2 regions of the Rhizobium sp. WW22 genome follow, and region 1 is predicted to be linked to the other one. Evidence: riboswitches for the same ligand, from Rfam matches in the RefSeq annotation. Region 1 holds a riboswitch; the other holds the start of a gene.
What was found. A riboswitch is a leader RNA that binds a small molecule or an ion and turns the genes downstream of it on or off. The one in region 1 is predicted to bind S-adenosylmethionine.
Positions count from the first base shown of each region.

Region 1 (12,264 bases):
GCAAACAATTGCTGCGTCTCGGAGAGCATTTCGACAGTCCCTCTACGACGCAAAACGCAGCGTTACAAGGAAGTCTTATGGTCAAGGTCATCGCCTCTTCGGTCCGCAAGGGCAACGTTCTCGATGTCGACGGCAAGCTCTACGTCGTTCTCACCGCTCAGAACTTTCATCCGGGCAAGGGTACGCCGGTTACCCAGGTCGACATGCGCCGCATCGTCGACGGCGTGAAGGTCTCTGAGCGTTGGCGCACCACCGAACAGGTCGAGCGCGCCTTCGTCGAAGACGTGAACTTCCAGTACCTCTATGAAGACGGCGAAGGCTTCCACTTCATGAACCCGGCCACCTACGACCAGGTTGTGGTAGATGTCGAAACCATGGGCGACCAGAAGGCCTATCTCCAGGAAGGCATGACCTGCATCCTGTCGATCCACGAAGGCATCCCGCTCGCGATCGAACTGCCGCGCCATGTCACGCTCGAAATCAGCGAGACAGAGCCGGTCGTAAAGGGCCAGACGGCATCGTCTTCCTACAAGCCTGCCATACTGTCGAACGGCATCCGCACACTGGTGCCGCCGCACATTACCGCCGGCACCCGCGTCGTCATCGCCACGGAAGACAATTCCTACGTCGAGCGCGCCAAGGACTGAGCCTCAAGCTCATAGCTTGCATGAAAAACGCCTCGTCCTCGCGACGGGGCGTTTTGCGTTTTGGGCGGTTGAAGCCAGAGGATCACATGAAGATGGATCCCACCGTATTAGGGAGCACTGGCCTTTTTCCCGCCCGTCCGCATTGCACCGGCGGTCTCGGGCGGCGTTTGCATATCGGTGCTGTGCTCATGCGGAGCGAGGGACTGCAGATGCAGGATGCGCGGCGACATGGATTGCATGAAGGCTTCTGAGCGCCCGATATAGATCAGAGTCGCATCCTTCAATTCGGTGAGCATAGCAAAAGCCTTCGCCTGAACTTCAGCCTCGAGCCCATCCATGGCATCATCGAAGACGATCCATTTCGGCTTCGCGAGCAGCAGATGCGCAAAGCCGACAGCCTTCTGCTCTTCGGTATCGAGCAATCGATCCCAGCGGGCCTGCGTATCGAGACGGCTCTTGAGCCGGCCGAGGCCCACCTTGTCGATGACGGCCTCGACAGCGGCATCGTCGTAGGCGTCCGGATCATCCGGAAAACAGATTGCCTCTCTGAGCGTGCCGGTCGGCACATAGGGCGTGTGCGGCACGAAGAGCATGTCATCCATCGGCGGCAGACTGACCGTGCCGGAGCCGCTGTACCACTGGTGCGCCAGCACCTCGAACAGCAGCCTGCGGTTTACGCCGTGATCGCCATTGATCATCACATGCTCGCCGGCATTGATCGTGACCGTACCCTCCGCGATGCGGAAGCCGTTTTCAGTCGCCTCGTCGCTGGTCTTCGTCGAAATTTCCAGATCGGTCCAAGCCATCGTCCCGGGTGCCGCCTTCTCAAAGACGAGGGTGTGCGGCATCGGCGTCTTGTCGTCCATCTCCGTCAGCGCCTTGCGGAAATCGGTCACGCGCATCAGCGTCGCGCGCCATTCGGCGATCGGGCCGAAATTCGCGACATACCAGCGCAGCGCCGAATTGACCTGATTGAAGGCGCCGACCGCCACCATCAGCTGACCGAAGGTCAAGCCTCCGGAGAAATAGGCGGGCGCAGCAACGAGGATCGGAATGATGAGCACCAGCCAGCCATAGCCGGCGGACACCCAGGTGAGATTGGTATTGGCGATGGCAAGCTGCCGGATGACGGCAAGCACGGCCGATATATCGAGATTGATCCGCCGGCGCTCGTTCTCTTCGCCGCCGGCAATCGTGATCGCCGGCATATGCTCGTTGGCATGCATGAGCGCAAAGCGCAGCTCGGCCTCTTTCGAATAGCGATCCGCATTCAGCCGCACGAGGCGGCGGCCGACGAATTGGCTGAGGAACGATGCCGATCCGGCATAGAGGATTGCCGCCCAGACCATGTAGCCGGGGATGGCGAAATTCATGCCGTTGACTTTGAATACCATGCCGCTGGAAAGCTCCCAGAGCACGCCGATAAAGCTCAGCAGCAGGATCGTCGCCTGCACCAGACCGATGGCGAGCCCGGTCGTGCTTTCCGCGAGGTTGCGGGCATCTTCATGCAGACGCTGGTCGGGATTGACGCCGATCAGGCCGGAAGAGGCGAGACGAAGCGCGCGCTTCGCCTGAAGCCACTGATTGACGAGATCACGCGCCAGACCCTCGCGCATGTACAGCGCGGTCATCTGGTTAAGCCAGGCCTGGATGACGTTGAGGACCAGAAGCGAACCGGCGATGATGCCGAAGACGCCGAGCTGATGGAAGAAAGCGGTGATATCGCGCCTTGCCAGCGAATCGTAAAAGGGCGCGTTCCAATTGTTGAGCAGCACCTGAACATAGGCCGTGACGAGGATGATTGCGAAAAGCGCGACGACGAGAATAATGAGCTTGATGCGGACCGGCGAATTCCAGAACGCGGAAAACATCATCCTCAACCGAAAGAAGAGGCTCAAATCGTATCCGACCTGCTCGTTCCCCTGCCCATTCGGCTTGGCTTGCGTATCAACTGCCATCAGCACTTCCCTGCCACGCGTCCCGTCAGTTAATCATGAGCCGCCCTCATGTCCACCCTTGCAATAGATCGGTGGGATCACATTCCTATATACACGGTTTCGCGTCTTAAACCGAATAAGGCCAGCAATTAGCTTGCGCTTGAAAAATTGAGAAAGCCTTCCGATGCAATTTCAGGGAACTGCCGACTATATCGCCGACAAGGATCTGATGGTCGCCGTCAATGCCGCCATAAGGCTGGAGCGTCCGCTTCTCGTAAAGGGCGAACCCGGTACGGGCAAGACCGAACTCGCACGCCAGGTGGCCACCGCGCTCGGCCTTGGCCTGATCGAGTGGAATGTCAAATCGACGACGAAGGCCCAGCAGGGTCTCTACGAATATGATGCGGTTTCGCGCCTGCGCGACAGCCAGCTCGGCGACATCAGAGTTCATGATGTCAGCAACTACATCCGCCGGGGCAAGCTTTGGCAGGCATTCACCTCGCCGCAGAAATGCGTGCTGCTGATCGACGAGATCGACAAGGCCGATATCGAATTCCCGAACGATCTCCTGCAGGAACTCGACCGCATGGAATTCCATGTCTACGAGACCGGCGAGACGATCCGGGCCGCGATCCGCCCGATCGTCATCATCACCTCGAACAATGAGAAGGAGCTGCCGGACGCCTTCCTGCGCCGCTGCTTCTTTCATTATATCCGCTTCCCCGACATGCAGACGCTGACGCGCATCGTCGAGGTGCACTATCCCGGCATCAAGCAGACGCTCGTCCATGCGGCACTGACGCAATTCTTCGAAATCCGCGACGTGCCGGGCCTGAAGAAGAAGCCCTCGACCTCGGAAGCGCTCGACTGGATCCGCCTGCTGGTCGCAGACGATATCGATCCAGAAACGCTGCGCGCCGATGCGAAGAACGTATTGCCGAAACTCCATGGCGCGCTTCTGAAGAACGAGCAGGATGTGCACCTCTTCGAGCGGCTGGCCTTCATGGCACGTGGGCAGGGTAGATAATGCAACCCGATGCCGTAAAGGTTTTGATCTATGCTGTTCGGGATCGGCATCTGCTGGTATTCGATGAGCCAGACTTCCCCGCCGTCCAGCTCCAAGTTCCTGGTGGCACTGTCGAATCCGGTGAGGACATTGTAGCGGCCGCAGCGCGCGAATTCGAGGAGACCGGTTTTGCGCCGCGCGAACTCTATTCCCTGGGCGTCCACGACTACCGTTTCGAAAAGAACGGCCGCGATTATTATCACCAACGGCACTATTTCCGCTGTGGTATCTCCGAGCGAGCGCCTGCCACTTGGCTCCACCACGAAATGACGCCTTTCGACGGTGGCGACCCGATCGGCTTCCGCTTCTTCTGGCTACCGATCGAGGCTGCCAGGCATCGCCTCGGTTATGGCATGGAAGCTCTCATTGAATATCTGTAGGCCACATCGCGCCTCCAAGCTCAGCTCAGCCTTTCCCCGACGCTTGCCCCATTGACCCGCGGAGATGTCGGGTTTATGAAATTTCCCTTGTGGTGATTTGGCCGGCCGGCTTGCAGCCACGTTAAATAAGTCGCTAAAGGGCCGCGTGCGGACCGGTAGCGATTCATCGCGGCCGGTTTTTTTGTATTTGGCGAGTGAAAAGATGCCCATCAAGATTCCCGATACGCTCCCCGCGTTTGAAACCCTCCAGAACGAGGGTGTGCGGGTGATGACCGAAACGGTGGCGTTCCGTCAGGATATCCGCCCCCTTCAGATCGGGCTTCTCAACCTCATGCCGAACAAGATCAAGACCGAGATCCAGATGGCGCGCCTGGTCGGCGCCTCGCCGCTGCAGGTGGAGTTTTCCCTGGTGCGCGTTGGCGGCCACAAGGCCAAGAACACCTCGCAGGAGCATCTGCTTGCTTTCTACGAGACGTGGGAGGAAGTGAAGCATCGTAAGTTCGACGGCTTCATCATAACCGGCGCGCCGATCGAGCTGCTCGAATATGAGGACGTCACCTACTGGAACGAGATGCAGGAGATCTTGGATTGGACGACGACCAACGTCCATTCGACGATGAACGTCTGCTGGGGTGCGATGGCAGCGATCTACCATTTCCACAAAGTGCCGAAATATACGCTGACGGAGAAGGCCTTCGGCATCTACCGCCATCAGAACCTGAAGCCCTCCTCGGTCTATCTCAACGGCTTCTCCGACGATTTCGCCATTCCGGTCTCGCGCTGGACCGAAGTGCGCCGCGCCGACATCGAAAAGGTGCCTGGTCTGGAAATACTGATGGATTCGAGCGAAATGGGCGTCTGCCTCGTGCATGAACAGGCATGCAACCGGCTCTACATGTTCAATCACGTGGAGTATGATTCCACCTCTCTAGCGGATGAGTATTTCCGGGATGTGAATGCCGGCGTGCCGATCAAGATGCCGCACAACTACTTCCCGCATAACGACCCTGAGATCCCGCCGCAGAACCGGTGGCGCAGCCACGCGCATCTGTTCTTCGGCAACTGGATCAACGAGATCTATCAGACCACGCCATATGATCTGGAGGAGATCGGCCAGGAAAGGATTTGAGGCTTGTTCATTCCCTTCTTCCTGAAGCTGAAGGAAGCGAAGGTTCCGGTGACGCTCCGGGAATTCCTGTCGCTGCTTGAAGGAATGGAAGAAGGGATCGCCGAATACGACGTCGAGGCCTTCTACTATCTGGCGCGCGCGACGCTGATCAAGGACGAACGCTTCATCGACCGTTTCGACCAGGTCTTCGCCGATTACTTTCGTGGCGTCGAGGCGATCGGCGGCAATGCCGATGGAGAAGCGGCGGAGCCGGCCGTCCTTCCCGAGGAATGGCTGCGCAAGCTCGCCGAGCGGCATCTGACCGAAGAGGAAAGACGGCAGATCGAGGCGATCGGTGGCTTCGACAAGCTGATGGAGACGCTGCGCGAGCGGCTGGCCGAGCAGACGGGCCGGCATCAGGGCGGCTCGAAATGGATCGGCACGGCAGGCACCTCGCCCTTCGGCGCCTATGGCTATAACCCAGAAGGCGTGCGCATCGGTCAGGAAACCTCGCGCCACCGCCGCGCGGTAAAAGTCTGGGATCGACGCGACTTCAGGAATCTCGACGATGGCGTGGAGCTTGGCACCCGCAACATCAAGGTAGCGCTGAAACGCCTGCGCCGCTGGGTACGCGAAGGCGCCGCCGAAGAACTGGATCTTTCCGGCACCATCCGCTCCACCGCCGAACATGGCTATCTCGATGTCCAGACACGGCCGGAGCGCCGCAACGCCGTGAAGCTGCTGATGTTCTTCGATGTCGGCGGCTCGATGGACGACCATATCCGCGTCGTCGAAGAACTCTTCTCCGCCGCCCGCGCGGAGTTCCGCCACATGGAGTATTTCTACTTTCACAACTGCCTCTACGAGGGCGTGTGGAAGGACAATCGCCGCCGGCGCGTCGACATCACGGCGACGACGGATCTCATCCGCACCTTCGGTCCCGACTACCGCGTCGTCTTCGTCGGCGACGCATCCATGAGCCCCTACGAGATCACTCAAGCCGGCGGCTCGGTGGAGCACTGGAACAAGGAGGCTGGGGAGGCCTGGCTCGCCCGAATGACCGGCCATTTCCGCAAATGCATCTGGATCAATCCGGTGCCGGAAAGCTATTGGGGCCACACGACCTCGATCTCGATGATCCGCCGCCTGATGAGCGAGCGCATGTACCCTCTGACGCTGGGCGGGCTGGAAAGGGCGACGCGGGAATTGTCGCGCTGAACACTGCGTACGGCGCGTTCGCGTTTAGCGTTCTTCGATGGATTTTGTAAACCGCTTCTCTAGACCAACAAGCTTCTCATTAAATCGATCATTGAGATCGTAGAGCTTATCTCCAAGGGTCTCGAGCGCTTCGCTGGCAACCTCGGCCCTTATTGTATTGCCGCGTTCTGTTATCAGTCTCTCTAGCGATTTGGTTCGCTCATCAAGTAAAGTCTTGAGGACGGTGACCTCGGATTGGAGTTCAACTATTTGCGCGCCTTGACGTTCAACCCGTTTAAATAGTTCGTCAATCCGTTCGAGTACCTGGACAGCATCGCTGCTTTTCTTAAGCATGTCAGCAAGTGAAACCATTTTTCAGCTCTCACTAGCCAACTGAAATCGCCTTAGGTTCTCATCTATCCTCTGAATAGTTTGATCCCAATCCTTCATTTTATGTGCCATATAATCGGACAAATCGATAGTGAGGCTCTCAGGGTCGGCGTGTTCGACACCATAATTAAAAACGGCGCCGGTTGAACCCACTTGCCCCGTATCCAAAAAAGAGATTTCGACGGCATCCGCATTTGCCGGTCTTCCCATCATTGTCGCATAGTCAACAGTTCTCTTATCGAGCTCAGCGTGTAGGAACCTCATATCCCGGGTATATTCAGGTGTCCCGGCATCATGTATTTCAAAAACGACCAGTATTGAAATGTCGATTTCGTTAGCCAGAGATTTTAGTCCGCTGATAATTTGGGCTAATTCTGCGACTTCATGATCTCTCCCGCCTCCCTGTCGTGGAAGCAATAGTTGGAGATAGTCGATAATTAGAACATCAAGTCCACGCTGGCGCTTCAGGCGGCGCGCACGCGCAGAGAGCTGAGCGACCGAAATGCCGCCAGTCTCGTCGATATAAAGCGGAACCTTCTGCATTTCTTGTGAACAGGCAACAAGTTTTTCAAATTCGACTTCCGTAATGTCGCCGCGCCTAATTCTCGACACCGGAACGCTCGTCTGTTCGGAGATAATGCGTGTCGCCAGTTCTTCAGCCGACATCGCCAATGAATAGAAACCAACGACACCACCTCTCCTCACCTTTGGTGCATCGCTCACGTGGGCTTTTCGCTCATAGGTGGAGGCGATATTGTATGCGATATTAGTTGCTAAGGATGTCTTGCCCACACCAAGGCCACCGGCGAGGATTGTTAAGTCGGAACGTTGGAGACCCTTCATCCTATTGTCAAATGCAGCTACGCCGGTTGAAATACCAACTTGATCACCATGCTCCAGAGCGGTAGCCGCTCTGTCGAGCGCGAGAACCGTCGCCTCCTCGATTGAATGGAAGCCGCGTTCTGTGTTGCGGATTTTGGCAGCCTTCATGTTCATTTGATATTCCCAGAATTTGGCATCAGCCGACCTCACGCTACCACTCGCATCTAACGCTAGCAACAACTTGAGCGGCAGGTGTATTTTCAGCGGGATTGTTGCTAAGCGAATATCCTCATCAGGCCCCAAATAGCCACTGATGATGAATCACCTGCCGTGCGCTCTGCACATTTACGGCGCAGTTTGGCGGTTCCGGAACCGATATGGAAAGCCAGAGCAAGTCTTGATCCCCCTCTGCTCACCTCTAAATTTCGCCATCGAACTGGTTGCGGAATGGCGCGAATGGGGGCAGGGTCTGGCCTCGCATACTCAAAAGCAATGGATGAGCTGATATGACGGAAAGCACTTTGCAGCGGGAACATTTTGGGACGACGGCCGATGGGGATACCGTCTATCGCGTCAAAATCGTCGGTGGCGGCCTGACCGCCCATATCATGTCCTGGGGGGCGGTCATCCAGGATCTGCGCCTTGACGGCCACGAGCCCTCGCTTCTGCTCGGCTTCGACAATTTCGCCGATTATCCCCTCCACTCCTCCTATTTCGGCGCCACGCCCGGCCGCTGCGCCAACCGCATCGGCGCTGGCCGCTTCACGCTCGACGGCAAGCATTATCAGCTGGAGCTCAATGAAAAGGGCGTCACCCATCTGCACGGCGGCAAGGACAATATCGCCAAGCGCAACTGGACCATCGTCGAGCACGATACCGACCGCGTCGTCCTGAAGATTGTCGATCCCGATGGCCGCGCCGGCTATCCCGGCAACTGCACGATCCAGGCGACCTATCGCGTGCATGGCAATGGCGAACTGTCGGTCACCTATGAATCGACCACCGATCAGCCGACGCTCGCCAATGTCTGCCAGCACGCCTATTTCAACCTCGACGGCCGCGACGATGCGCTCGGCCACGACATCATGATCGCCGCCGATCACTACACGCCGACCGATGACAAGCAGATACCGACAGGGGAAATCCGCTCCGTCGAAGGCACGGCCTTCGATTTCCGCGAGATGTCGCCGATGAAGCGCTTCGAAGGAGGCGAGCAGGCGCTCTACGACCATAATTTCTGCCTCTCTAGCGAACGCACCGCCAAGCGTTCCGTCGTGCTCGCCCGCAGCGTTAATTCCGGTGTCTCGCTCGAAGTGCGCACCACCGAGCCCGGCGTGCAGTTCTATGCCGGCTTCAAGCTCGATGTGCCGGTTCCAGGTCATGACGGCCGCAAGATCGGCCCGTTTGCCGGTTTCTGCCTGGAAACGCAGGTCTGGCCCGACGCCATCAACCACGAAGGCTTCCCCAATGCCGTGCTCCGCCCGGGCGAGGTATTGCGGCAGGAAACGGATTACATCTTCACCAAGAACTAGAGCCGGGCGTGCCTTGCTCACTTGAAAATCGGCCGGGCGTCCAAAGCGCCCGGCCGATTCTTTTTTGCACTGCGGACAGATTCATCTTGTGAATTGGTTCTAAATAGGTTCTATATGACGGCTATGGATAGAACCAGTTTGATCGCCGAACTGACCAATCGCGGCCTCAGCGACGGGGCTGGTAGCGGCCCGCTATACAAGCGCCTGGCACAAGCGCTGACGGGTCTGATCCAAGAGGGCCTACTGAAACCGGGCACGGCACTTCCGGGGGAGCGCGATCTCGCCAGCGCACTGGAAATCGGCCGCGTTACCGTGCGAACGGCCTATCGCGACCTGCTCACTTCAGGCGTCATCGAATCCCGCCACGGCAGCGGCACCTTCGTCTCGCAGCATGTGGAGCGCATCGAGCAGCCGCTCTGGCGGCTGTCCTCCTTTTCCGCAGACATGCGATCGCGCGGCCGCGAACCCGCAGCGCGCATCCTGTCCCGCACTGTTAGCGCGCCCGCGCCGGAGGAATCCTTCCTGCTCGGCCTCGGCCTTGATGAGCCCGTGTTGCGGCTCGATCGACTGCGTCTGGCGGATGGCCAGCCGCTCGCCATCGAGCGCGCCGTCGTTCCCATCAAGTTCCTGGGTGAGGAGGCCATATCCGAGGGATCGCTTTATGACGCCCTGGCCGCCAAAGGCTTCAAGCCCGTCCGCGCCCAGCAGAGGCTGACCGCCGTGACGCTCGACCCAACCTCCGCCTCGATCCTGACCGTGAAGGCCGGAGCGCCCGCGCTTCTGATCGAGCGTGTCTCCCGCCTCGCGGACCAGCGCGTTGTTGAATATACCCGCTCGCATTACCGCGGCGATGCCTATGATTTTGTTGCTGAATTGAGAATTGGAGATGACCTATGAGCGAGACCCAATCCCTGATGCTGACGGAAGCCGGCCAATCGCCTGAGGTGGTTGCGACGCTGCTTGAAAAAGAAAAGCCTGCTTTTGCCGAGATCGCGAAGCTCTTCTCGACCGGTCGCCCATCCCTGATCACGACGGCCGCGCGCGGCTCGTCCGACCACGCCGCCACCTTCTTCAAATATCTCTTCGAAATCTCCTGCGGTATCCCGGTCGCTTCCGTCGGCCCGTCGATCGCTTCTGTTTATGGCGCTCCGCTGCACCTGAAGGGCGGCATTCACTTCACGGTCTCCCAGTCCGGCGGCAGCCCCGATATCATCGCCATGCAGGCCGCCGCAAAGAAGGGTGGCGCAACGACGATCGCCGTCGTCAACGTCACCGACAGTCCGCTCGCCAAGGAAGCCGACATCGTGCTCGGCCTGAACGCCGGCAAGGAACAGAGCGTCGCCGCGACCAAATCCTTCATCGCCTCGGTTGCCGCTCTTGCCGGTGTCACGGCTGCAGTGTCGCAGGACAAGGCGCTGATCGATGGTCTTGCCAAGCTGCCGGAGGCGCTTGCCGCGACCTCGGGCATCGACGGCAGGGCGGCCGAAGATGTGCTCTTCGACGCCTCCTCGCTCTATACCGGCGGCCGCGGCCCGGCTTTCGCCATTGCGCTCGAAGCGGCCTTGAAGGCCAAGGAAACCGCCGGCCTTCATGCCGAAGCCTTCTCGCTCGCCGAACTCATGCACGGGCCGATGCGCCTCGTACAGCCGGGCTTCCCGATCGTCGCCTTTTCGCCCGACGACGCAGCCTTCGCTAACAATGCCAAGGCGCTGGAACGGCTCCAGAAGCTCGGCGCCACCGCCGTCTCCTTCTCGACCGCGCCGCTTGCCGGCATCAACCTGCGCATGCCGACGACAGGCAACGGCCTGCTCGACCCGCTCGTGTCGCTGCTGTGCTACTATCGCCTCATCGAGTCGGTGACCCGCCGCAAGGGCTTCGACCCGGATAAGCCGGCTAATCTTCTCAAGGTAACGGAGACCATGTGATGGACTACAAGGTCTTTACCGGCGCCCGCATCTTCGATGGCGACCGGTTTCACGAGGATAGCGCGTTGGTGATCGGCAATGGCCGCATCCATGCCATCACCGGTATCAACGATGTGCCCGATAATGCCGAAACCATTCAGCTGAAGGGCGGCGTTCTCTCTCCGGGCTTCATCGACGCGCAGGTCAACGGCGGCGGCGGCCGCATGCTGAATGACGAGCCCTCGCCGGCGTCCATGTACATGATCGCCGAAGGGCATCGCCCTTACGGCACGACATCGGTGCTGCCGACGCTGATAACCGATGTCGCAGCCGCAACGACGGCGGCGATCGAAGCGGCCGTCGAGGCCGTAAAAGCTAATCGCGGCGTCGCCGGCCTGCATCTGGAAGGCCCGCATCTGGCACCGGCCCGCAAGGGTGCGCATCTGGCCGAACTGATGCGTCCGGTCGAAGACAGCGACGTCAAGACTTTCATCCGCGCCCGCGAGGCGATCGGCACGCTGCTGGTCACCATGGCGGCCGAACAGGTAACGGAGCGGCAGGTGCAGGCGCTCGCCGAAGGCGGCGTCATCGTCAGCATCGGCCATAGCGATTGCACGGCTGAAGCCGCCGATGCGCGCTTCGATGCCGGTGCCCGCGGCGTCACCCACCTTTTCAATGCCATGAGCCAGATGGGCCATCGTGCGCCCGGCCTCGTCGGTGCAGCGATCGACCATCCCGCCCCCTGGTGCGGCATCATCGCAGATGGTCATCACGTCGAGCCGACGGCGCTCAGGGTTGCACTGCGCGCGAAACGCGGTGAGGGCCGTCTGTTCTTCGTCACCGATGCCATGTCGCTCGTCGGCACCGATCTTCCGAGTTTCACGCTGAATGGCCGCACGGTCTATCGCACCCAGGGCGGCTATTGCTCCAAGCTGACGCTCGATGATGGCACGCTGGCAGGCTCGGATGTCGATATGGCCTCGACCATTCGCTATGGCGTCAATATTCTCGAGCTGCCATTGGCTGAAGCCCTGCGCATGGCGACCTCCTACCCTGCCCGCTTCCTCCGGCTTGCCGATCGCGGCCATTTGGCGCCGGGAATGCGTGCCGATCTCGTTCACATAAACGACGGCATCGAAGTCACGGAAACATGGATCTCAGGTCAAGCTTCGGCCTGACACAGCGTATGAGGAAGCTCGGCATGAGCGCAGTCACGGACAACTATTTCTCTGCTCTCATTGGTCGGTTGGAGACCCTGCGCGAAACGCTGGCGGAGCCCAT
Region 1 covers NZ_CP178198.1:3,196,395-3,208,658, forward strand. The annotation lists gene efp (elongation factor P) at 78-647, shown strand; gene ACK83U_RS15660 (ABC transporter ATP-binding protein/permease) at 755-2,605, opposite strand; gene ACK83U_RS15665 (AAA family ATPase) at 2,769-3,611, shown strand; gene ACK83U_RS15670 (NUDIX domain-containing protein) at 3,611-4,030, shown strand; SAM riboswitch at 4,110-4,187, shown strand; gene metA (homoserine O-acetyltransferase MetA) at 4,233-5,159, shown strand; gene ACK83U_RS15680 (vWA domain-containing protein) at 5,163-6,356, shown strand; gene ACK83U_RS15685 (hypothetical protein) at 6,381-6,707, opposite strand; partial or broken gene ACK83U_RS15690 (DnaB-like helicase C-terminal domain-containing protein) at 7,014-7,682, opposite strand; gene ACK83U_RS15695 (aldose epimerase family protein) at 8,054-9,079, shown strand; gene ACK83U_RS15700 (GntR family transcriptional regulator) at 9,203-9,976, shown strand; gene ACK83U_RS15705 (SIS domain-containing protein) at 9,973-11,004, shown strand; gene nagA (N-acetylglucosamine-6-phosphate deacetylase) at 11,004-12,161, shown strand; gene ACK83U_RS15715 (SIS domain-containing protein) at 12,185-12,264, shown strand, end outside.

Region 2 (12,264 bases), 800 kb from region 1:
GCCCCAATCTAGCAGGAAATCCTTGATATCTTTCAATGGGATACAGCCGACGTCCGATCCATCAACGCTCTCGATAGGCCGGTGTCAATCTGAAGTAGCATATCTTCCGGCCATCCGCGAAAAAGATAGTGCTTATAAAATCGCTCTTTATTGCCGAACTTTAAGGCGCTTTCACCAAAAAAGCCCTGCACGAAAGACGGCGCGATGGTATCAAGATCCGGCGGAAGAACCAGCTCTACAGGTTCGTTATCGTTATCGAGAACGTCAAGCTTAAAGTACCCACGGGCGCGCTGCCCATACTCATAGCCCAAAAGCACAGCAACCTCGCCGCGCGTGAGATTTTCAAGATCAACCCTTGTCATCGTTTGATCCATTCTTCGCATCTTTTAACTTCTCAACCAAGTGGGGGTCCAGATTGAACCCGAGCGTTACCAGCGTACCCTGCAACCGGCCTGGTAAAGAGTAAACGTGTCCAACATCGGGCGGTTGCGACTTTGCATTCGCTTGGTTAAACCATAGTTCACGAGGCACCACGGCACTTACCTCCGTCATGCCCGGCGGAGTGAACCGTATTGCTCTCGAATACGTACCAGAAGCTTGTAAATAGGTATTACCACTTACAATAGCCAGCCTCGGTGTGTCCTTAGGATCAGCAAATAGCGCCAGTCCTGCAAAAAAATCAAGTATGTCGGCCAAGCCTGTGCCGCCCAACGATCGATTTCCGACCACGTTGAGCTTTTCTGATAGACGCGTGACGCCATCTCTTAAGGCGTAGACCGTCCGAAGGTTTTCTTCAGTTAATCCCGAAACACCTTTATGTGCTGTCACATATTCATTCATACCTTTCGCTATGACGGCAGGTGCATTTGCCAAGCCGTCAGCAATAGTTTGACCCATGCTAAGGAAACTAAGGTTAAATCGAAAAATATCACCGTTGCTGGTCTCTCGTCTTTCGAGAAAGCCACAAATACTATAGCCGCCCTTTTGATCGGGGGAGGAATGGGCACCGGCATTGTCCAGTATCTCCCCAATTAGCCCATGAAAGTTTTGCCTGGCCTTTCTTGTGAGCCTGACACGGGACGTCTGAAGCAACGATTGATCGATAAATTTGACGACTTGCGTAGCGACTATTGAAGATAGCTGCGGTTCGACACCCTGCGACGTTTTGCCGCCTGACCTGCTTTGCCGACGAAAAGGAAAGGGGAAGATATCGGCATTTCTCTCTGAAGCTGGAATGGGTTTCCATCCCATGACGCGTCGAAGTCCAACCGCTTCCAACATCTGCGCGACCATAGGTTCGATATCACCACCAGTGAATACTGGACACAGATGTGGCCAAATCTCCTGAAGTAACAACATAGCGCCAACATCCAGGCAATTCGGATCTTTGAAATTGACGCGAACGTTTAGCCCCTCCATCTCGGCGTTTGAAATCGCGCAGAATGCCTCCATCGTACCGATCGGATTTTCCAGAAACGAGAAGCCAGACAGGTCGATATTGATAAACCTTGTTCGGGAAAGAACCGGCAGCCACCGGGTGAGACGACGTGGATTGAGTGCATCCAGTGCGTCATTCCTCTTAAACTTGGCTATAAGCAATTCTTTAGGGAGGTTACGGGGTAAAGGACGCTGGAGGGACTTCAGGAGTTGCCTTCGCTTCCGGGCAGCAAAGCGAACCCGGTTTAGCCTGTCAGACGTTGGGCTTTTCTTTCGGATGCGATGAGGGGCTCGATAGCCTTGCTCCAGATCCAGGAGCCATTTCTGTAGTAGAGTCGCCTCCTGTTCTGTGTACCCAGCACGCTCCCACCAGTCTGTCACGCAAGCTCTCTCTGAACTACAATGTCACGCGCTCAAACAAGCGCAGATTCCGCCAATACATCTGTATAGTGTATCTTCGCGGTAAAATTCAACCGACCCATTCTCGCCCCAGACAAACAGCGAACACAAGCTGTAAAACCGCCTGTAAAACAGCCCAAGTTTGGCGACCTATAAAGTGCGCTAAAACCGTTGTGGAGCAGGGTGGAGCGGGTGAAGGGAATCGAACCCTCGTATTCAGCTTGGGAAGCTGCTGCTCTACCATTGAGCTACACCCGCCTGACACCCTGAGATGTCCAACAGTTGGCGGCCTCTGTCAAGGCCGGTCAGCGACGGATCACAGCCGGAAATGCTTCGAAAGCTTCAGGCCCTGTGCCTGATAGTTCGAGCCGAGGCCGGAGCCGTAGAGGCTGCTCGGCTGTTCCAGCATGTGTTCGTAGATCAGGCGGCCAACGATCTGGCCGTCCTCGAGGATGAAGGGCACTTCGTGGCTGCGCACTTCCAGCACGGCACGGCTGCCGCGGCCCCCGGCCGGTGCATGGCCGAAGCCCGGATCGAAGAAGCCGGCATAGTGGACGCGGAATTCGCCGACCAGCGGATCGAACGGCGTCATTTCGGCGGCGAAATGCGGGGGAACATGCACCGCCTCGCGCGAAACGAGGATATAGAACTCATCGGGATCGAGGATCAGCTCGGTGCGCCCCCGGCTGTAGAGCGGCTCCCAAAAATCGAAAATATCGTGCTGGGCCTTCTTGTCGACGTCGACGACGGCCGTGTGGTGCTTGCCGCGATAGCCGATCAGCCCTTCCTTGTCGCCGGCAAGATCGATCGACAGCGCAATGCCGCCGCCGGTGATATTCGGCTTCTTGCTGGCAACCAGCGTCTCGCTCTCGTGCAGCGCCAGTAGCTCCGGCTCGGTGAGCAGGGCCTGGCCGACGCGGAAGCGGATCTGCGACAGGCGCGAGCCGCGACGTACGACGATCGGGAAGGTACGTGGGCTGATTTCGAGATAGAGCGGGCCGGAATAGCCTGCCGGGATCTTATCGAACTCCTGCGCACGATCGGTGATGACGCGGGTGAAGATGTCGAGACGGCCGGTCGAGCTCTTCGGATTGGCCGATGCCGACATATCTTCGGGCAGGTCGAGGCGCTCCATCAGCGGCACGATATAGACGCAGCCGGTTTCCAGCACCGCGCCTTCCGAGAGATCGACTACATGCAGCTTCAGCCGGTCAAGCTTGTCGGCGACCAGATGCGAGGGGCCGGGCATGAAGCTGGCACGGACGCGGAAAGCATGCGAGCCGAGCCTGAGGTCAAGGCTTGCCGGCTGGATCTGATCGACGTCCAGTTCTCTCTCGCTCGTCAGCCGCCCTGTTTCAAATAGCGCTGCAATGGCCCGGTCGGCCAGAATTCCAGTATTGCGAGCCATCATGCTTCTCTCATAATTTGTCGCAGACAAAACCAAACTCAGGGAATTGACGCAAGCCGTCAACGGCAGTATTGCAACTTATCCCGTGGTGATTTGGCCGGTCGGCTTGCAGCCACGTTAAACAAATGGCTAAAAAGACCGGGGTTGAACCGGTCTGCTTTTGCGACCGGTTTTTTTGTTTTGAAAGTGGTGATGGCATGAGCAAGACTTGGCGCCCCGCAACCCAGCTCGTTCACGGCGGAACACTCCGTTCGCAATTCGGCGAGACCTCCGAAGCAATCTATCTGACCCAGGGCTTCGTCTATGACACCTCGGAAGCGGCGGAAGCCCGCTTCAAGGGCGAAACGGATGGGTTCATCTACGCCCGCTACGGCAGCCCGACCAACGACATGTTCGAAAAGCGCATGTGCGCTCTCGAAGGCGCTGAAGACGCCCGCGCCACCGCGTCCGGCATGGCCGCCGTTTCTGCCGCCATCCTCTGCCAGCTGAAGGCCGGCGATCATATCGTTGCCGCCCGTGCGCTCTTCGGCTCCTGCCGCTGGGTGGTCGAGACGCTAGCGCCGAAATACGGCATCGAATGCACGCTGGTCGATGGCCGTTTCACCGAGAACTGGGAAAAGGCCATCCGGCCGAACACCAAGGTCTTCTTCCTCGAAAGCCCGACCAATCCGACGCTGGAAGTGGTCGATATCGCCGCTGTCGCCAAGCTCGCCAACCAGATCGGCGCCAAGGTCGTGGTCGACAACGTCTTTGCAACGCCGCTCTTCCAGAAGCCGCTGGAACTCGGCGCTCATATCGTCGTCTATTCCGCCACCAAGCATATCGACGGCCAGGGCCGTTCGCTCGGCGGCGTCATCCTCTCCGACAAGCAATGGATCGACGAGAACCTGCAGGACTATTTCCGCCATACCGGCCCGGCCATGTCGCCCTTTACCGCCTGGACGCTGCTGAAGGGCATCGAGACGCTGCCGCTGCGCGTTGCGCAGCAGACGGCGAACGCCTCCAAGGTTGCCGATTTCCTCGCCGAGCAGACGAACAAGGTCGCCCGCGTTATCTATCCCGGCCGAAAGGATCACCCGCAGGCCGATATCATCGCCAAGCAAATGAGCGGCGGCTCGACCCTCGTCGCCTTCGAATTGAAGGGCGGCAAGGAAGCGGCCTTCAAGCTGCAGAACGCGCTGGAGATCGTGAAGATCTCCAACAATCTCGGCGACTCGAAGAGCCTGATCACGCATCCTGCCACGACGACGCACAAGAACCTCACCGACGAGGCCCGCGCCGAGCTCGGCATTTCGCCGGGCACCGTGCGCTTCTCCGCCGGCATCGAGGACAGCGCCGATCTGGTCGATGATTTCGCCCGCGCTCTCGAGCAGGTTTCCGCCTGATATTCGTCGAGCCGCCTGGATTTTCTCCGGGCGGCTCGATTGCCTTTAAACAATTGGCAGCTCGTCAGCTGGCGACCTTGAATTCGACCAGGCCGTTGTTCAGGAAGACCATCTTGTCGAACAGCTTGAGATCCAGCGGATTCGGCAGGCGAACATCCGCAAGATCGGGCACGGGCTTCAACGCCGGATCGTAGGAGCGGTCGACCTGCGAGATGAAGACGACGATAACGCCTCTGGCGCGTGCAAACGTCTTCAATATCTGAACCTGGATCATTAATTCCGGATTCTCCCGCTTCTGATCCAGTAGTTGCAGAAAATCGACCACGGCCAGCGTGCCAGGCGATGCCTGAGCCAGCCTCTCCACGATATAATCGGCGCTGATGGCATCCGAATTATCGAACTCGAATAGATCAGCAAATTCCGCATGATCGGCACCGATGACCGGAAAACGGTCCAGAACGACCTTTTCGGTGTCTTCCAACGTGAAGAAGATGCCACGGTTGCCAGCCTTCATGGCGTCGACGGCGAGCCTCAGGCTCATCAGGGTCTTGCCGTGACCGCGCCGTGCGCCGATCAGCACCAGATCGCCCGGGCTTAAACGCGAATACAGCTCGCCGACGGGCACGGCTGAGTTCGTTTTGCTCGCAAGCAAACTCCAGCCTCCGAAACCCTCGACGGCCGCGACGCGATCCAGCGCGGTGTGCAAAGGGATATTCTGCTGGCGGGACAGGAGCCTCGCCTTACGTTTCAAATGATAAACAGGGGCAGAAAGCCTCATATAAACCTCCTATTGCGAGCAATGACCGCAACCCCTCCTTATGCCAAGCGCTCAAACAGTCGGTTTGGATATCGACGGCCCTGCATGAAATATACTTTCCCGAATGGAGGGGGGAGGCATGGGCGATGCCAGAATCAGATGATAGCCGAAATCCTCCTGCATGGGAATCTCATGCAAGTCCTGCAAGAGGAACATATAAAAGGAATGAGGGTTATATGGCCCGGAGGTTTTGATGCCGGGCGATCAGGTTGACTACCAATCACAGAAGTCCACGGACAATCGTGGCAAGCGTTTCCTGAGTACGGAGGATGCGCCTACCTCTACTCCGGCAGATAAGATCAAATCACGGCGACCTAGGATACTTGGAGACGACTTCGTTAACCTTCAATATGAACCGTAATAGCTGAAATCGAAACCGTCCCAACCGTTCACGCAAGATTTCATTACGTCGTTCCTTGACGGAAAGCATCGGCTATAGGATACCGCTAAATATCCTGCACTTTGCGGGAATGGTGGAAAGCGGATAATATGCCGCAAACTTGAAAATGCTGAAACGGCGATGCGGCTTCAAGGAGCGCTCGACGTTTCAGGGCAGTGGCAAGGTGTCAGGCATGTATCGCGCCCTAACACGCGACATCGAGGTGGTTGTAGAGCCGTTTTATCTGGAGGAGCAATCCGATCCGGATGATGACCGTTATGTCTGGGGATACCGCATCGTCATTTCCAACCACTCGAAGGAAGCCGTGAAGCTGGTAACGCGCTATTGGCACATCACCGACATGAACGGCATCGTGGATGAAGTGACAGGCCCCGGCGTGGTCGGCGAGCAGCCGCACCTAAAGCCCGGCGATACCTATGAATATTCCTCGGGCTGTCCACTTGATACACCGTCAGGCATGATGTTCGGTCATTACCAGATGGAAACGGACGGCGGGGAGCAATTCCATGTCAAGATCCCCGCCTTTTCACTGGATACGCCTAACCTGCTGCGCACGCTGAACTGAGCGACCTCAGGCCACCTCTATTTCCGACACTTCGAAGCGATAGGTCGTCGAGCAGAACTCGCAGGTGACGGCGATCTCGCCATTCTCCTGGCTGGCCTCGATCTCCTCGGCTGAGAAACCTTTCAAGACGCCCTTCAGCTTGTCGCGCGAGCACGAACAGCGGTCATAGACGGCCTTCGGTTCATAGACACGGACGCCGCGCTCGTGGAAGAGGCGATAGAGAAGCCGCTCGGTGCCGACCTGCGGATCCGTCAGCTCATCTGCATCGATGGTTTCCACCAGGCTGCGCGCTTCCGCCCAGGCATCATCCTCGGCATGATCGCGCCCACCGGTATCGCCATCGCCGCCATGCAGGTCCGGCTGGCGCATGCGCTCGGGCGCTTCCGGCAAGAACTGCGCGATCAGGCCGCCGGCACGCCAGCGGTGACGCGGCTTGCCGTTCTCATCGCGATCGAATAGCTCTGCAGCGCCCAGACGCACGCGCGTCGGGATCTGTTCCGACTGGCGGAAATACGTGCCGGCAATCTCCTCCAGCGAAGCGCCATCAAGCGCGACGATACCCTGATAAGGCTGACTGAAGCGGCCCTGATCGATGGTAAAAGCGAGCACGCCCTTGCCGAGCAGCTGCTCCGGCTCGGTTCTGCCTTCCGCAACTGCCTTTGCCAGCGCTTCTTCATTGAAACGCGCATAGGCCCGAACGTTTTCCGGCGTCGAGAAATCGGCGACCAGAAGGTCGACGGGACCGTCGCCCTTGGTCTGCACGGTGAACTTGCCTTCGAATTTCAGCGACGTACCGAGCAGGACGGTCAGGACGATGGCTTCGGCGAGCAGCCGCGCGACCGGCGTCGGATAATCGTGCCGGGCAAGGATCGCGTCCAGCAGCGGACCGAGCTGCACGGCACGGCCGCGCACGTCCAGACCTTCCACCTGGAAGGGAACGACGTGATCGTCACCGGCGAAATCAAACTGACCCAGCGAGGCTGCATTTTCGGCCATTGCTTTACTCCTACTGCGCCCGCGCCCTTAAAACGCGGCTTCATATCCTCAGATCGCGCCCAGGCACCAAGCAAGAATCGACTTTTGCGCATGAAGGCGGTTTTCCGCCTCATCGAAGACAACGGATTGCGGACCGTCGATCACCTCGTCCGTCACCTCTTCGCCGCGATGGGCGGAAGGCAATGCATGAACAACGCGTCTTTGCCGGCCTGTGCCATCAAAGCCTTGTTGACCTGATAGGGCTGGAAGACGTTGTGACCGCGTGCCCGGTGCTCCTGATTCATGGAAACCCAGGTATCGGTTACCACACAATCGGCGCCGGCGACCGCACGGTCTGCATCATGCGAGAGCATGATTTCGGCGCCCTCGTTGCGGGCCCAGTTCAGATAGTGATCCTTCGGCTCGGAACCAAGGGGTACCGCCATATTCATGCGATAGCCGAAACGGGCGGCCCCTTCGATCAGCGAATGCAGCACGTTATTGCCGTCGCCCGTCCAGGCAAGCGTCTTGCCCTTGATCGGGCCGCGATGCTCTTCGAAGGTCATGATATCGGCCATGATCTGGCAGGGGTGCGTATCGTCGGTCAGCGCATTGATGACCGGAACGGTCGCATGTTCCGCCAGCTCCAACAGGCGGGAATGATCGGTGGTGCGGATCATGATCGCATCGACATAGCGCGACAGCACTTTCGCCGTATCGCCGATCGTCTCGGCGCGGCCAAGCTGCATTTCGGTGCCGGAGAGGAACAGCGTCTCGCCGCCCAGCTGCCGCATGCCGACATCGAAGGAGACACGGGTTCGGGTGGACGGCTTCTCGAAGATCATCGCCAGCATCTTGCCGGCAAGCGGCCTGTCGGCCGTGCCGGCCTTCTGCGCGCTCTTTCGGACGATCGCGTCATCGATGATGTTACGCAGATCGGCAGCCGGAACGGCAGAGAGATCGAGAAAGTGTTTCGGAGAAGCCATGTCCTTACCTGTGCTCCAGAAAAAACAATAACGCCCGCGTGGGGCAGGAACGCCCCGACAGCGGGCGTTGAATTCAAGCCGATTTCTTGGTGCGGGCAGCGCGCGCGCGCTCGGCGGCGCGCTCCAGGCGGGCGAGACCTTCGCGTGCTTCCTCGGCAGTGACGACCAGCGGCGGCAGCAGGCGGATGACGTTGTCGCCGGCCGGAACGCCGAGCAGATGCTCGGCACGGATCGCCTGCAGCAATTCCGCCTGCGGAATGGCCGCTTTGATGCCGAGCATCAGGCCTTCACCGCGAACGTCCTCGATGATGTCAGGAAAACGATCCTTGAGCGAGGCGAGCCCCTGGCGGAAGACCAGCGAGACATCGCGCACATGCTGCAGGAAGCCTTCGGCAAGCACGATATCGAGAACCGCATTGCCGACTGCCATGGCAAGCGGATTGCCGCCATAGGTCGAGCCATGCGTGCCGGCCTTCATGCCGGAAGCGGCTTCCGCCGTCGCAAGGCACGCACCGAGCGGGAAACCGCCGCCGATACCCTTGGCGACCGCCATGATGTCAGGCTTGATACCGGACCATTCATGGGCAAAGAGCTTGCCGGTACGGCCGACACCACACTGTACTTCGTCGAGGATCAAAAGCAGGCCGTGCTCATCGCAGATCTCCCGCAGCCCGCGCAGGAATTCGTTTGTCGCCGGGCGGATACCGCCCTCGCCCTGCACCGGCTCTATCAGGATAGCGCCCGTCGCATCGGTAATGGCGGCGCGGACGGCGTCGAGATCACCGAAGGGCACCTGGTCGAAGCCCGGTGCCTTCGGGCCGAAACCTTCGATATATTTTTCCTGGCCACCGGCGGCGATCGTTGCGATGGTGCGGCCGTGGAAGGCGCCTTCGAAGGTGATGATATGGAACTTCTCGGGATGCCCCTTGGCGAATTGATAGCGCCGCGCAGTCTTGATGGCGCACTCCAGCGCCTCCGCGCCCGAATTGGTGAAGAACACCTTGTCGGCGAAGGTCACTTCCGTCAGCCGCTTCGACAGCTTCTCCTGGCCGGGCACCTCATAGAGGTTGGACAGGTGCCAGACCTTGTCGGCCTGCGCCTTCAGCTCGGCGACAAGATGGGGATGAGCATGACCGAGCGAATTGACCGCGACGCCGGCTGCGAAATCGAGGTAGCGTTCGCCATTCTCAGTGACCAGCCAGACGCCCTCACCTCGCTCGAACCGCAGCGGAGCGCGCAAGTAGGTGTCGTAAAGCGGCGTGGTCTCGGCCATGGCCATATCTCCTGATCACAACTTTAAGGACCGATCGCTTCCATTTGATGAAACGGGTCCGAAAAAATCAAAAATGCCGCCTTGCGGCGGCTTGGGCACTATTGATGTTTTGCACCGCGATGTCAACAAAACTGCCGTTTTAGCAGGTGCGAGAAAACGCTTGCCGGCAAAAGAGATGCGTCGGGCGGCGCCTATGGCAGAAATGCCACGCCCGGACAGCAAGTTGGGGAAAACCTCGAAATCGATTCCTCAAGATTCCCGCGACTCTTGTCACGGAGTCAGCCTCACACTAGGTTAAAAACCAATTGCTAGACTGCATGCGGCGGAACTAGTCACCACAATTTTAGAGCGTTTCGCGCCTCGATACCATGCGAGGCAATGGTGAGGGATTCTGCCATCGGAAACGCGACAGCGGAGACAGGGCATGAATTGGACAGACGAACGCGTCGAGAAGCTGAAAAAGCTATGGTCCGAAGGATTGAGCGCCAGCCAGATCGCTGCGCAGCTCGGTGGCGTGAGCCGTAATGCCGTCATCGGCAAGGTGCATCGCCTGAACCTCCCCGGCCGAGCGAAGGCGGGCGGCGCGACAACCGCAGCGCGCACGCCGAAGCGCAGCGCAGCGGCACCTCGCGCTGCGACCTACGGATCGCGCGTTGCTACCCGCACGGTGGTTGCCCGCCAGCAGGGCGCAACCATGCTGAAGGAAGAGATCGAGATCGATTCCGTCAACGAAATCCAGTATCGCCCGGCATCGAACGTCGTCGTTCCGATTTCCCGCCGCCTCGGCCTGACGGAACTGACGGAGCGCACCTGCAAGTGGCCGGTCGGCGATCCGCTGAAGGACGATTTCCATTTCTGCGGCAATGAGAGCCCAGATTCATCGCCTTACTGCACCTACCATCAGCGCCTGGCCTACCAGCCGGTGCATGAACGGCGTAGGCCGGCCCAGCCGCGTGGCTGAGAAGCTTGATGACTGAGATAAAGAAACGGGCCCTTGAGGCCCGTTTTCTGTTTCCGCCGCTATGTTGATGCCTGATCGGGTATCCCCGCTCAGGCCTCCATGGAGTAGCCCGCGCCGCGAACGGTGCGAATGACATCCTGCATATTGGAGAAGTTGAGCGCCTTGCGCAGGCGGCCGACATGGACGTCGACCGTGCGTTCGTCGACGTAGATATCGTGACCCCATACGCCGTCGAGCAGCTGCGAACGCGAGAAGACGCGGCCCGGCGAGGACATCAGGAACTCCAGCAGGCGGAATTCCGTCGGCCCCAGCCGCACTTCGCGGCTCTTGCGGTGAACGCGATGGGTTTCGCGGTCCAGCTCGATATCGCCGCAACGCAGCACCGTGGAGAGAACCTCCGGGCGGGCACGCCGCAGCATCGCCTTGACGCGAGCCATCAGCTCCGGCGTCGAGAACGGCTTGACGACATAATCGTCCGCGCCGGTCGAAAGCCCGCGCACGCGCTCGCTTTCCTCGCCGCGGGCCGTCAGCATGATGATCGGCAGGCGCTCAGTCTCCGGCCGCATACGCAGCCGGCGGCAGAGCTCGATGCCCGATACGCCGGGCAGCATCCAGTCGAGGATCAGGAGATCGGGGATGCGCTCCTGGAGACGCAGCTCGGCCTCATCGCCTCTGAGGATCGTGTCGACCTCGAAGCCTTCGGCCTCAAGATTGTAGCGCAGCAGAACGCTGAGCGCTTCCTCGTCTTCTACAACAGCAACTCTCGGAACCATGCGCCTATGGTCTCCTTTCTTCGCTTTCGGATTATTCGGTCACTGCGCCGACGGTATTGGCGGTATCGTCCTTCGGGCGCTCGCCTTCCGGCTGCGCGCCCGTCGCCATGTAATAGATCGTCTCGGCGATGTTGGTGGCATGGTCGCCGATGCGCTCGATGTTCTTGGCGCAGAAGAGAAGATGCGTGCAGGTGGTGATGTTGCGCGGATCTTCCATCATGTAGGTCAGCATCTCGCGAAAGAGCGAGGTGTACATGGCGTCGATTTCCTCGTCGCGTTCGCGGATCGATACGGCCTTGTCCGGCGAGCGGGTCGCGTAGACATCCAGAACTTCCTTGAGCTGGCTCAGCGCCAGTTCGGAGAGATGCTCGATGCCGCGGGCGAGACGGCGCGGGACACCGGTGCCCTGGACGGCGATGACGCGCTTTGCGGTGTTCTTGCCGAGATCGCCGACGCGCTCCAGATCGGATGCAATGCGGATCGAGCCCATGATTTCACGCAGGTCCGCCGCCATCGGCTGACGGCGGGCGATGGTAACGATCGCCTTGTCGCCGACTTCGCGCTCGGCATGGTCGAGAACGACGTCGTCGGAGATGACCTTCTGGGCCAGGGCAGCGTCGCTATTGACCAGCGCGCGTACGCTGTCGCTAACCATCTGCTCTGCCAGGCCGCCCATTTCAGCAATGCGGCGCGTCAGGAACTTCAGGTCTTCGTCATAGGCAGAGAGAATGTGAGTGGAGACCATTTTTCTATCCTCAAGGTGAACTGTGTGAAATGAGCCGCGCGCCTGACATCATCAACCAAAACGGCCCATGATGTAATCCTGCGTGCGGAAATCGTCGGGATTGGTGAACATCTTATCGGTGTCGTTCTCCTCGACCAGGT
Region 2 covers NZ_CP178198.1:126,354-138,617, reverse strand. The annotation lists gene ACK83U_RS00720 (hypothetical protein) at 1-36, opposite strand, end outside; gene ACK83U_RS00715 (hypothetical protein) at 33-374, opposite strand; gene ACK83U_RS00710 (hypothetical protein) at 349-1,818, opposite strand; tRNA gene ACK83U_RS00705 (tRNA-Gly) at 2,021-2,094, opposite strand; gene ACK83U_RS00700 (2'-deoxycytidine 5'-triphosphate deaminase) at 2,153-3,247, opposite strand; SAM riboswitch at 3,320-3,398, shown strand; gene ACK83U_RS00695 (O-succinylhomoserine sulfhydrylase) at 3,442-4,629, shown strand; gene ACK83U_RS00690 (DNA helicase) at 4,694-5,407, opposite strand; gene apaG (Co2+/Mg2+ efflux protein ApaG) at 6,019-6,411, shown strand; gene ACK83U_RS00680 (Hsp33 family molecular chaperone) at 6,418-7,407, opposite strand; partial or broken gene argF (ornithine carbamoyltransferase) at 7,531-8,372, opposite strand; gene ACK83U_RS00670 (aspartate aminotransferase family protein) at 8,446-9,645, opposite strand; gene ACK83U_RS00665 (GcrA family cell cycle regulator) at 10,070-10,606, shown strand; gene phoB (phosphate regulon transcriptional regulator PhoB) at 10,696-11,379, opposite strand; gene phoU (phosphate signaling complex protein PhoU) at 11,411-12,124, opposite strand; gene pstB (phosphate ABC transporter ATP-binding protein PstB) at 12,176-12,264, opposite strand, start outside.
Region 2: another riboswitch for S-adenosylmethionine. It lies ahead of ACK83U_RS00695 (O-succinylhomoserine sulfhydrylase); the one in region 1 lies ahead of metA (homoserine O-acetyltransferase MetA).